DNA from 3 places in the Paenibacillus sp. OAE614 genome. Region 2 is predicted to be linked to each of the others. Evidence: a T-box and tRNA genes for the amino acid it is inferred to sense, from the RefSeq annotation. Region 2 holds a T-box; the other regions hold tRNA genes.

Region 1 (3,277 bases), 3.6 Mb from region 2:
CCATTACTTCTGGGATACGGAAATGTACATGCTGCCGTTCTTCACCTATACCCGGCCGGATATTGCCAGGGCGCTGCTGCATTTCCGCTACGCCACGCTGGACAAAGCCCGCGAACGGGCCCGGGTCATGTCGCAGAAGGGAGCTTTGTTCCCTTGGCGGACCATCGACGGGGAAGAGAACTCGTCGTATTATCCGGCCGGTACGGCCCAGGCCCACATCAACGCGGACATTGCCTACGGGATCAAGCAGTATGTGTCCGCCACCGGAGATTCCGATTTCCTGCTGAATGAGGGCGCCGAAATGTTGTTTGAGACGTCGAGGTTCTGGCTGGACCTTGGACACTTCAACCCCGCCCGCGACGGAAAGTTCTGCATCGACGGCGTGACCGGACCTGACGAGTATACGGCCATCGTCAACAATAACGCCTATACGAACCTTATGGTGCAGGATCAGCTGCGCTACGCAGTGCAGGTGGCCGGCTGGCTGGCGGAATCACATCCGGCGGAAGATCAGCGCCTGCGGGCGGCGATCGGCCTGACGGACGAGGAAATCGCGCTTTGGGGCAGGGCCGCACAGAACATGTTCGTGCCGCATGATGCCGAACTCGGCATCTATGCGCAGGACGATACGTTCCTGGCGAAGGCCAAATGGGATTTTCAGAACACGCCGGCCGACAAGTACCCGCTGCTCCTGCATTTTCATCCGCTCGTCATCTACCGCCACCAGGTGCTGAAGCAGGCCGATCTGGTGCTGGCGCTGTTCCTGCTCGGCGAACGGTTCACGATGGAGGAGAAGATCCGGAACTACCGCTACTATGAGCCTTTGACGACGCATGATTCCTCACTGTCGCCGTGCATTCACAGCATCGTCTCGGCCGAGATCGGCGAACTCGAAGAAGCGTATGCTTATTTCGACCGGACGGTGCGCATGGATCTGGACGACATCAACCGGAATGCCAAGGACGGGCTGCATACGGCGGCCATGGCCGGGTCCTGGATGTCCATCGTATACGGGTTTGCGGGCATGCGCTTGGTAGACGGCATGCTGGAATTTGCGCCGGCGCTGCCGGGGCAGTGGGAGAGCTACCGCTTCCGGATCATGAACCAGGGCCGGCTTCTGGAGGTGCTTGTCGACGCGGAAGGAACGGGATATGGACTTCTGGAGGGTGAACCGCTGCAGATCCGCCACAAGGGGAAAGAGCTGACCCTTGAGGCAGGGAAGACGGTCAGAAGGTAACGAAACACGGCGGAGTTTTGGAACGAGAGAGACCGGGGAATCACCCGGCAGATTCGTCCCGGACTCCGCTTTTCAACTTTATAAAAAAAGTTTGGCGAAACGCTTGACGATGATAATGGATCCATGGTAAGATCTATCTTGTCGCTAAGAAAAAAACATTTCGAACGTGACCAACTGAATATGCGGTCGTGGCGGAATTGGCAGACGCGCACGGTTCAGGTCCGTGTGGGCTAACCCCCCGTGGAGGTTCGAGTCCTCTCGACCGCATCGTTGATAGGATCATGTAATTGCTGAAAGGCATTGCATGATCCTATTTTTATGTTTATTTACGCCGATAGGCGTTTTTTTTATTCTCTTCTGGATTGTGATTACAGACTGGAGCCGGGGGCTCTTGGATCAGGGCACCCGGCCTAACTGCTCCCGAAGCCGCGTGATGTCGCTGATCGGCGGAAGGCCGAAAAGCCGGGCGTATTCGCGGCTGAATTGGGACGGACTTTCGTAACCGACTCGAAAAGCAACATCCGCTGCATCGGCAGATTCGGATAACAAGAGACGGCGGGCCTCCTGCAGCCGCAGCTGCTTTTGGTACTGCAGCGGGCTCATGGCCGTGACCTCCTTAAAGTGACGGTGCAGGGAGGAGGGGGCCATATGGGCAGCCGCCGCCAGCTCATCGATCCGCAGCGGCTCCATGTATTCCCGCTTCAGCTGCTCTACCACCACGGCAATCCGGTTCGAGCTGCTTCCCCTCAAGGCCATTTGCCTTAATACGTCCCCTTGCTCTGCCTGCAAAACCCGATATAAGATCTCACGAACGATGAGCGGTGCCAGTATCGGTATATCCTCCGGGTTATCGAGCAGGCGTGTAAGCCTGACAGCCGCGTCCAGCAGAGGAGCAGTCGATTGTTCCACGAATAACCCCCGTTTCGAACGGAGCTTCTTCCGGGATACCGGATTCGCCTCGTTTACTAAGTCCAACGCATCTTTTAGGTTAAGTTTAAGCCTGAAGCACAAATAAGGCACATCAGGCGATGCTTCAATAATCTGTGCGGAGACGGGCAAATCCAGGGAGATGACCAGATAGCTGGACGGCCCATACGTAAAGCTCTCGTCTGCAAGCATGACCACCTTCGAACCTTGGGAGACGATGCACAGCTCCGGTTCATGGACCGAAAACGAAGGGAACGTCGTTTTCGAACTGCGAATCAGGGAAAGGGAAGGAATGAGCGTCTCGTGAATGCCGTCTCCGTCCGTATGTCTTTCCATCAATAGGGACAATTCCTTCTGATACGAAACCAAGGAATTGGCGTGGTTGGATAAATCCCGCATGAATTGTTTTCCCCTCCTTATCTATGTCCATTATAAACCCTGTTGGGTCCAGCGATGAATCGTTTTGAGAGAATCAGGCAATCATTTGCGATTTTTAGACTACCTCTGCTTTTTTCGGCTGGTTCATAATCAGGTTGAAAGAAAGGAGAGGAAGAGTAATGGATAAGCGCATTTTCATTCTGGCGCTGGCTGCCTTTACAGTAGGCTCAGTTGAACTGGTCATTGCCGGGATTTTGGATATGATCGCTAGGGATCTGCACGTTTCCGTCGGTGTGGCCGGCCAACTGGTTTCGGTGTATTCTCTGGTTTTCGCCTTAGGATCCCCCGTCTTGATCGCTTTAACTACGAAGGTTGAACGCCGAAGGCTGCTGGTCATCGCCATGCTGGTGTTTACGGCTGGAAATATCATGTCTATGTTAAGTCCGAATTTTACGATGCTGCTGCTATCCAGGGTTATTCTGGCGGCAAGCTGCTCCATTGTTGTCGTTCTGTCGATCACCCTGGCTTCGGGGATTGTGACACCTGAAGCAAAAGGGCGTGCGATTGGAATGATCTTTATGGGGATCAGTGGCGCCCTCGTGCTCGGCGTTCCGCTGGGGACATTGATCGGCGAGGCTTGGGGCTGGCGGGCAACCTTTGCTTTTATTGGCGTACTTTCGTTGATTGTGACGATATGCATCATGAAATTTCTGCCCCAAGCGGCGTCTCCGCCTA
Region 2 (3,277 bases):
CCTCCAGGATATTGCTGCGGACGGCATCGACGATCCGGCTCATATGAATGAAGCTCTCCATCGCCGGGTGCGGGTCAAAGCAGACGATGAGGGCCATCTGGTCCCGGCGCGGGAGCTCCACGCTGTAAGCGGATGCCCGGAGCCCGGGGATGTCCACTTCGGCTAGGAGGGAAGCGAGCGTCTGCCAATCCTGGTAATCCTGGGAAGGGTCAGCAAGCTCGCCTCGTTCCATGGCGATGACAAAAAACTGCGAACGGTCAAACCGGATATTAAAGGCTTCCAGCAGATCCGGCTCGAGCTCCCGGTCTTCTCCCTGCTGGAGCAGTCTCAGCAGGAGATGGTTCCGGGCGTACGGTTCCTGCAGATCGGCACGGGAGCTGTATTCCTGCAGCGCGGAGCGGATATGCTCAAGTTCATTGCCCGGAAGGAGCGCATCTCCCGTTCCCCGGTCGTTTCTGGACTTCGAATTGGCGAAATCGACCAGGGCCGAAATCGGGTGATATTGTCTGCGGGCCAGAAGCAGGGCGATGCCGATGCCTGCCAGTACCACGATGCTGAACAGCATGATGATAAAGCTGCGGATGTGCAGCACGCTGCTGAAAAACTGATCGCTCGGCATCAGCGTCACATACGTCCAGCCGTTCATGTCCGATTTGGTGGACACGACGGAATGCGCTTTTCCGCCCAGCTCTACGCTGTGAATGCCCGGATCGAGGGAAAACAGATGTCCCGTGTCCAGGCCGTTGATCGTTTCACCGTGATTGTTGGCGGCCAGCACCTGTCCGTGGTTGTCGAAAATGTACGCCAGCCCCTTGTAGCTGCCCAGAATGGAGTCGATCAGACCCGTGAGCTCCGACTCATCGATCAAATACATGACCGTTGCGTGGGGATTCGGGCTGTTCGGCGTAATCGGCACCAGGTAGGCAAGCAGCGATTGCTGCCTGTAAGTGCCCCGGATCACCCGGTCCGCCGGACGCATTGTGGGAAAAGACACGTCGTTCAAATCGCCCATCAGGCTGTCTTTGGACCAATTCTGAAATATGTACTTCTCGCTGAACACGTCCAGGCTGCTAAGCCCCTGCGAGGAGTAAATCCGGTCATCCTGATGAAAATATAAAAATACATCTCCGATGATGGAGCTGGTGGACTTATATTGATCCAGGGCGTCAATCGCCTCCCGGGAATAGAACGGATCATGGACCCGGTAAGAGATCAGGCGGTCGTCGTAGGCGATCCTTGAGGCGATGTCGCCGAGCTCTTTCATCCGGCCGTCGACGATGCTTTCCGCCTGCGTCAGCTGGTTCAGATGGCTTTGCTCGATTTCCTCCCGGAGGTTGCCCGCGGCGCTTTGATAGATGAAGACGGTTACAAAAACGAGAGGAAGCAGCAAAATAAACAGATAAGACCATATATATTTCAAAAAAAGCTTCGATTTCAAGTACCTTCTGAAGTTACGCTTCAAACTTTCCGCCTCCCTTTGGTTCAATCATAACAAAAAATTCACTATCGGACATGGAATAATTCCGGCTGGCGGGTTTTTTGGCGGGAAAAGCGGGGCTTGTCCGCCAGGCTGGATACGTTGACTCGATGGATTTTTTTATATATAATATGGTTCAATGTTTCAACCATGAAAAACTGCAAATGAAGCGATGATAAGGGGTACTAGTTCCAGGGATGTCATACAGAGAGCCGGCGGTGGGTGCAAGCCGGTTGACGATTTGGGATGAACTCGCCTTTGAGCTATGATGTGAAGCGCGTGCAGAACGCGTCAAGGATCATCGATTCACCCGCGTTAAGGGTGCAAAGGGAGCGGGGATAAAGCATGTCCTCCGCTAACTAGGGTGGTACCACGGGAATCAAACCTCTCGTCCCTAGCGATGATACGCTATGGATGAGAGGTTTTTTTGTTGCAAACATGAAAGACGAGCGCCGTGCCGTCCCGGAATAACGGGCGGGCAGCGGGCGCATTTTAGGAGGCAAATGAGCATGAGTAACCAAGAGCAGGTTCAAGGCCAGGGCTACCAGCACAAGGTGATTGAACCGAAATGGCAGAAGTATTGGGATGAGCATCACACATTCAAGACGACAGAGGATCCTGAAAAGCCGAAATTTTACGCGCTGGATATGTTTCCTTACCCGTCCGGAGCCGGGCTTCATGTCGGCCACCCGGAAGGGTACACGGCGACGGACATCGTCTCCCGCTTCAAACGGATGAAGGGCTATAACGTGCTGCATCCGATGGGTTGGGACGCATTCGGCCTGCCGGCGGAGCAGCATGCGATGGATAAGGGCGAGCACCCTCGGGAAATCACGATCAAGAACATTAACACGTTCCGGCGTCAGATCAAGTCGCTCGGCTTCTCTTATGACTGGGACCGCGAGATCAGCACGACCGATCCGGAATATTATAAATGGACGCAGTGGATTTTCATCCAGCTGTACAAACGCGGCCTCGCCTATGTTGCCGAAGTGCCTGTGAACTGGTGTGAAGCCCTCGGTACCGTACTGGCCAACGAGGAAGTCATCGACGGGAAGAGCGAGCGCGGCGGCCATCCGGTCGTCCGCAAGCCGATGCGCCAATGGATTCTGAAGATTACCGAGTATGCCGACCGGCTGCTGGAAGATCTGGATGACCTGGATTGGAGCGAAAGCCTGAAGGATATGCAGCGCAACTGGATCGGAAGATCGAAGGGCGCTGAAGTGCAGTTCGAGATCGAGGGGCATGACGCCAAGCTGACGGTATTTACGACCCGTCCCGACACGCTGTTTGGCGCTACTTACTGCGTGCTCGCTCCGGAACAGGAGCTGGTAGAGCGCATTACGACGCCTGAACAGAAGGATGCGGTGAAGGCCTACCAGGAGCAGGCAGCCCGCAAGAGCGATCTGGAGCGCACCGATTTGGCCAAAGACAAAACCGGTGTGTTTACCGGAGCCTATGCCGTCAATCCGGTGAGCGGCGAGAAGCTGCCGATCTGGATTGCGGATTACGTGCTGGCAGGTTACGGAACCGGAGCCATTATGGCGGTGCCGGGACATGATTCCCGCGACTGGGAATTCGCCAAGAAATTCGGCCTGAACATCGTGGAAGTGGTCAAAGGCGGAAATGTGCAGGAGGAAGCTTACACCGGGGACGGGGAGCATGTGAACTCGGGCCCGCTGAACGGATTGCACACCGAAGAAGCCATCGCTACAATGATCGCGTGGCTTGAGGAGAACGGCAAAGGCCAGGGCAAGGTAACCTACCGCCTGCGTGACTGGCTGTTCAGCCGCCAGCGTT
Region 3 (3,277 bases), 3.5 Mb from region 2:
AATTGGCCAAAGCAAAGGATCACTTTGAAAGAGCGCTTGATTGCAAGCATACCGAATTCGATGACCTCTATCCCTATATTATAGAGCATCCTCAGTTTTTTTGGTATAAACGCTACGTGGCCTGGTCAGAACTGCTGACCATCGTGGGCATGTGTGATGAGCTAGACTTCTCCTGGAAGGAATTGTTTACCCCTCATCAAGTTGAATATCTGGAAAAACGGGTGATGTCGTCGACGGTGCTCGATTATTGGTACGAGAAGAACGACAGTAAAGAACACGCACAACGTTAATGGCTGAGCGTCACCGAGAGACTCAGTTGATTAATATACACACCTTTATACCAACACATTCAGGATCAGCGGCCTATAGGCTGCTGGTCCTTTCTTATAATATCAGAAAAGTATAAACGCCAGAGCATTGCTTCCTGATATTGCAAGAAAAATTACCTTTAAACGCGGTCTGTCTTCTTTGAAGGTACGTCGATAGACGTTTTTCTTAATAATGCCGGATGACTTTAACGAAAAATGCCATGGAACCCGCTCAGTCTTGTGTATAATAAAGGTCGGTACACACCGATTTCATTGTAAGATATGCGGGAAAAGCATATACTTATCCATGTTCATTACATGAAGAGATTGCTTCAAAAGCAAAGGAGGATTGGAGATGATCAGCGATGAGGAATTGGATGCGTACCGCCAATCCGGAGAGCAGGTTCGGGTGGTTCGCGACGGCATCGAAAGCAATGATGTAACCGGAATTGTTGTGGCTTGGGACGGCAGCCAGGTGCTGATCCGCCGCCGCAACCGCAAAGTGGTCAAGCTGGACCGGAACTACTTCTTCCAGCCTGCGAGCGCTCCGCGTCAAAGCCCTCTGGAATAATAGCAGAGCCGTCTGGTTCGGTTCCCCTTGGTTCATATCGGGGGGACTCCAGGCGGCTCTTATGGTTTGGAGCCCTCCTGAAAATAGGGAGCAGCGGGGTGGTCCATATGGTGAGTAAAAGAAGAGACGGGTAGGAGAGAACGGTCTTCGGGAGAGAAAGGATCCAGCCCGAGATAAACTCTCATCCGAACGAGCATCTCGTTACGAAAAGCCGGCCAAAGAATATTCATTTCGTCGGTATAGCCTCTGCAGGAATATTCCGCCCTGACCCCGGTATCATCTTGTAAGATTCGAAGGATCCGGATCTTGCGTCTTCTCATTTCCCGCTTGACTTCAGCGAGCAGCGTGCCGGCCTGCCGGTCGCCGTTCACAATCAGTTCCGAATACAACTGGGGTGTCTTGAATACGCCGCTCTCCTCCATAATCCGAATGTCCCGTTCGAAAACTTTATGAATAAAAATCAGGAGCAGATAACTCTTAATCAGCGATGCCTCTTCCGACGTCATGCCGGGTGCTGCCATACATATCACCACCTGTACGAACTTATGTTCTTATTTTACCCGCAAATGCTTGGATTATTCAATAGATAGGAACTGGAAATTGTTTAGAATGAAGAGGAGATTAAACTTTTTTGAAAAAGTGTTGACTATACCTGTCCAGCATGGTATGATCTATCTTGTCGCCGCGAAAGATTGATTCTTTCAAAGAGTGACCGACCGATTTGCGGTCGTGGCGGAATTGGCAGACGCGCACGGTTCAGGTCCGTGTGGGCTAACCCCCCGTGGAGGTTCGAGTCCTCTCGACCGCATACATACATAAGGCGTTCCCGTTTTGAACAGCGGGGACGCCTTTTTGTGTTATTTGTTATTTCTCGTAACTTTCCTGAGAGGGGAGTAGCGGGGATTTTTGCTATACATAATTCCTCCAACTTCCTCAAACAATGAAACCACATCGTGGAGATACCGAGTAAAGGAGGAAGTTGCTTGAGTACATCATCTTTCAATAAGCTGCATCACGGCTGTCGGAATATTGCGGCAGCGGGACTGGCGCTTACGGTTGCGCTTTCTGGTCAAACCGCCCTCGCGGATGGGGAACGATCACTGGCGGCGGAGCGGGTCTTCAACGAGCAAGCGGAGCAGCCCGCGGCAGACAAGCGGCAAAGTGACATGAAGCCGGATAAAAAGGTTGCGATCATCATCGACGACTTCGGGAACGGGCAAGGGGGAACCGAAGAAATGCTGTCCCTGCCGATTAAATTGACCGTGGCCATCATGCCGTTTCTTCCTACCAGTAAAACCGACGCGGAGCTGGCTCATAAACAGGGGCATGACGTCATTGTCCATATGCCGATGGAGCCCAAGCAGGGCAATCCCAAGTGGCTAGGTCCCGGCGCCATTACCTCCAATATGAGCAATGAGGAGATTCGCAAACGGGTGGAGGAGGCCATCGACAACGTGCCGTATGCGGTCGGCATGAACAATCATATGGGATCGAAGATTACCGGAGACGAACGGATCATGTCCATCGTGCTGGAGGTCTGCCGCGAACGCGGGTTGTTCTTCGTGGACAGCAAGACCAACTACCATTCCGTTGTCGGCAAGCTGGCCGTTCAGATGGGAATGCCTCCGGTGGCCAATAACATATTTCTGGACGACCGGCACACCGTCAGTCATGTCAGCAAACAAATGAAAGCCGTTGAAACCTGGGCGAGCGAACATCAGAACTGTGTAACGATCGGGCATGTCGGCGTGCAGGGGAAAAAGACGGCTGAGGCCATTCGCCAAAGCATCACCGGTATGCAGAATTCCGTATCTTTTGTAGGAATCAGCGATCTTGTCAGGGATATCTGGGATTGGAAGCCGGCGCCTATATTGCCGTCAAATAATAGTTGATTCCGTTCGCGATGGCCTGCGCGATCTTGAGCTGCCCGCGCCGATTGCACAGCATCGCCCGGTCTGCGGCATTGCTGAGAAATCCGGTCTCTACGATAACCGCAGGATCTTTGACCTGGTTCAGCAGGTAAAACGGGCTTCCCAGCCGGATGCTTCCCTTCGTCTGGTACAGCGGGTTAAGCTGCTGCTGAATGCTGTCCGCAAGCAGGACGCTGCGCCCTTCGTTCTGGTGAAGCACAAGCGCCCCGTTCTTTGAAGGATTGCGGCCCCAATTGACGTGAAGACTCACGACGATCAGGGTCGGCAGCTGATGGCTTAGCTCCTTGCGCTGCGCGAGATCGCGTTTATGGCGGGAGGAGCTGCGGAGCCAGTGATTGTCATCGCTGAGGGCGTAGTCGGCCGTCCGGTTCAAGACCGCGTCGTACCCCTGGCTGCGCAGCAGCATAAACAGCTTCTGGGCGATGGCGAGGTTAATGTCCTTTTCCAGAATGCTCTGAAATGAAGTC

The links. The T-box of region 2 lies ahead of leuS (leucine--tRNA ligase). A T-box ahead of a tRNA ligase gene usually reads a tRNA of that ligase, here a tRNA-Leu.
Region 1: it encodes a tRNA-Leu, which carries the amino acid that the T-box ahead of leuS (leucine--tRNA ligase) is inferred to sense. The anticodon was not compared.
Region 3: it encodes a tRNA-Leu, which carries the amino acid that the T-box ahead of leuS (leucine--tRNA ligase) is inferred to sense. The anticodon was not compared.

What each region holds. Positions count from the first base shown of each region.
Region 1 covers NZ_JBEPOD010000001.1:1,120,025-1,123,301, forward strand. Annotated here, with positions in the region: gene ABIE48_RS05630 (glycoside hydrolase family 65 protein) at 1-1,237, shown strand, start outside; tRNA gene ABIE48_RS05635 (tRNA-Leu) at 1,420-1,504, shown strand; gene ABIE48_RS05640 (AraC family transcriptional regulator) at 1,634-2,563, opposite strand; gene ABIE48_RS05645 (MFS transporter) at 2,722-3,277, shown strand, end outside.
Region 2 covers NZ_JBEPOD010000001.1:4,742,622-4,745,898, reverse strand. Annotated here, with positions in the region: gene ABIE48_RS21905 (helix-turn-helix domain-containing protein) at 1-1,462, opposite strand, end outside; T-box leader at 1,641-1,876, shown strand; gene leuS (leucine--tRNA ligase) at 1,987-3,277, shown strand, end outside.
Region 3 covers NZ_JBEPOD010000001.1:1,212,524-1,215,800, forward strand. Annotated here, with positions in the region: gene ABIE48_RS06090 (hypothetical protein) at 1-290, shown strand, start outside; gene ABIE48_RS06095 (hypothetical protein) at 664-879, shown strand; gene ABIE48_RS06100 (YhjD family protein) at 939-1,400, opposite strand; tRNA gene ABIE48_RS06105 (tRNA-Leu) at 1,603-1,687, shown strand; gene ABIE48_RS06110 (divergent polysaccharide deacetylase family protein) at 1,863-2,771, shown strand; gene ABIE48_RS06115 (N-acetylmuramoyl-L-alanine amidase) at 2,746-3,277, opposite strand, start outside.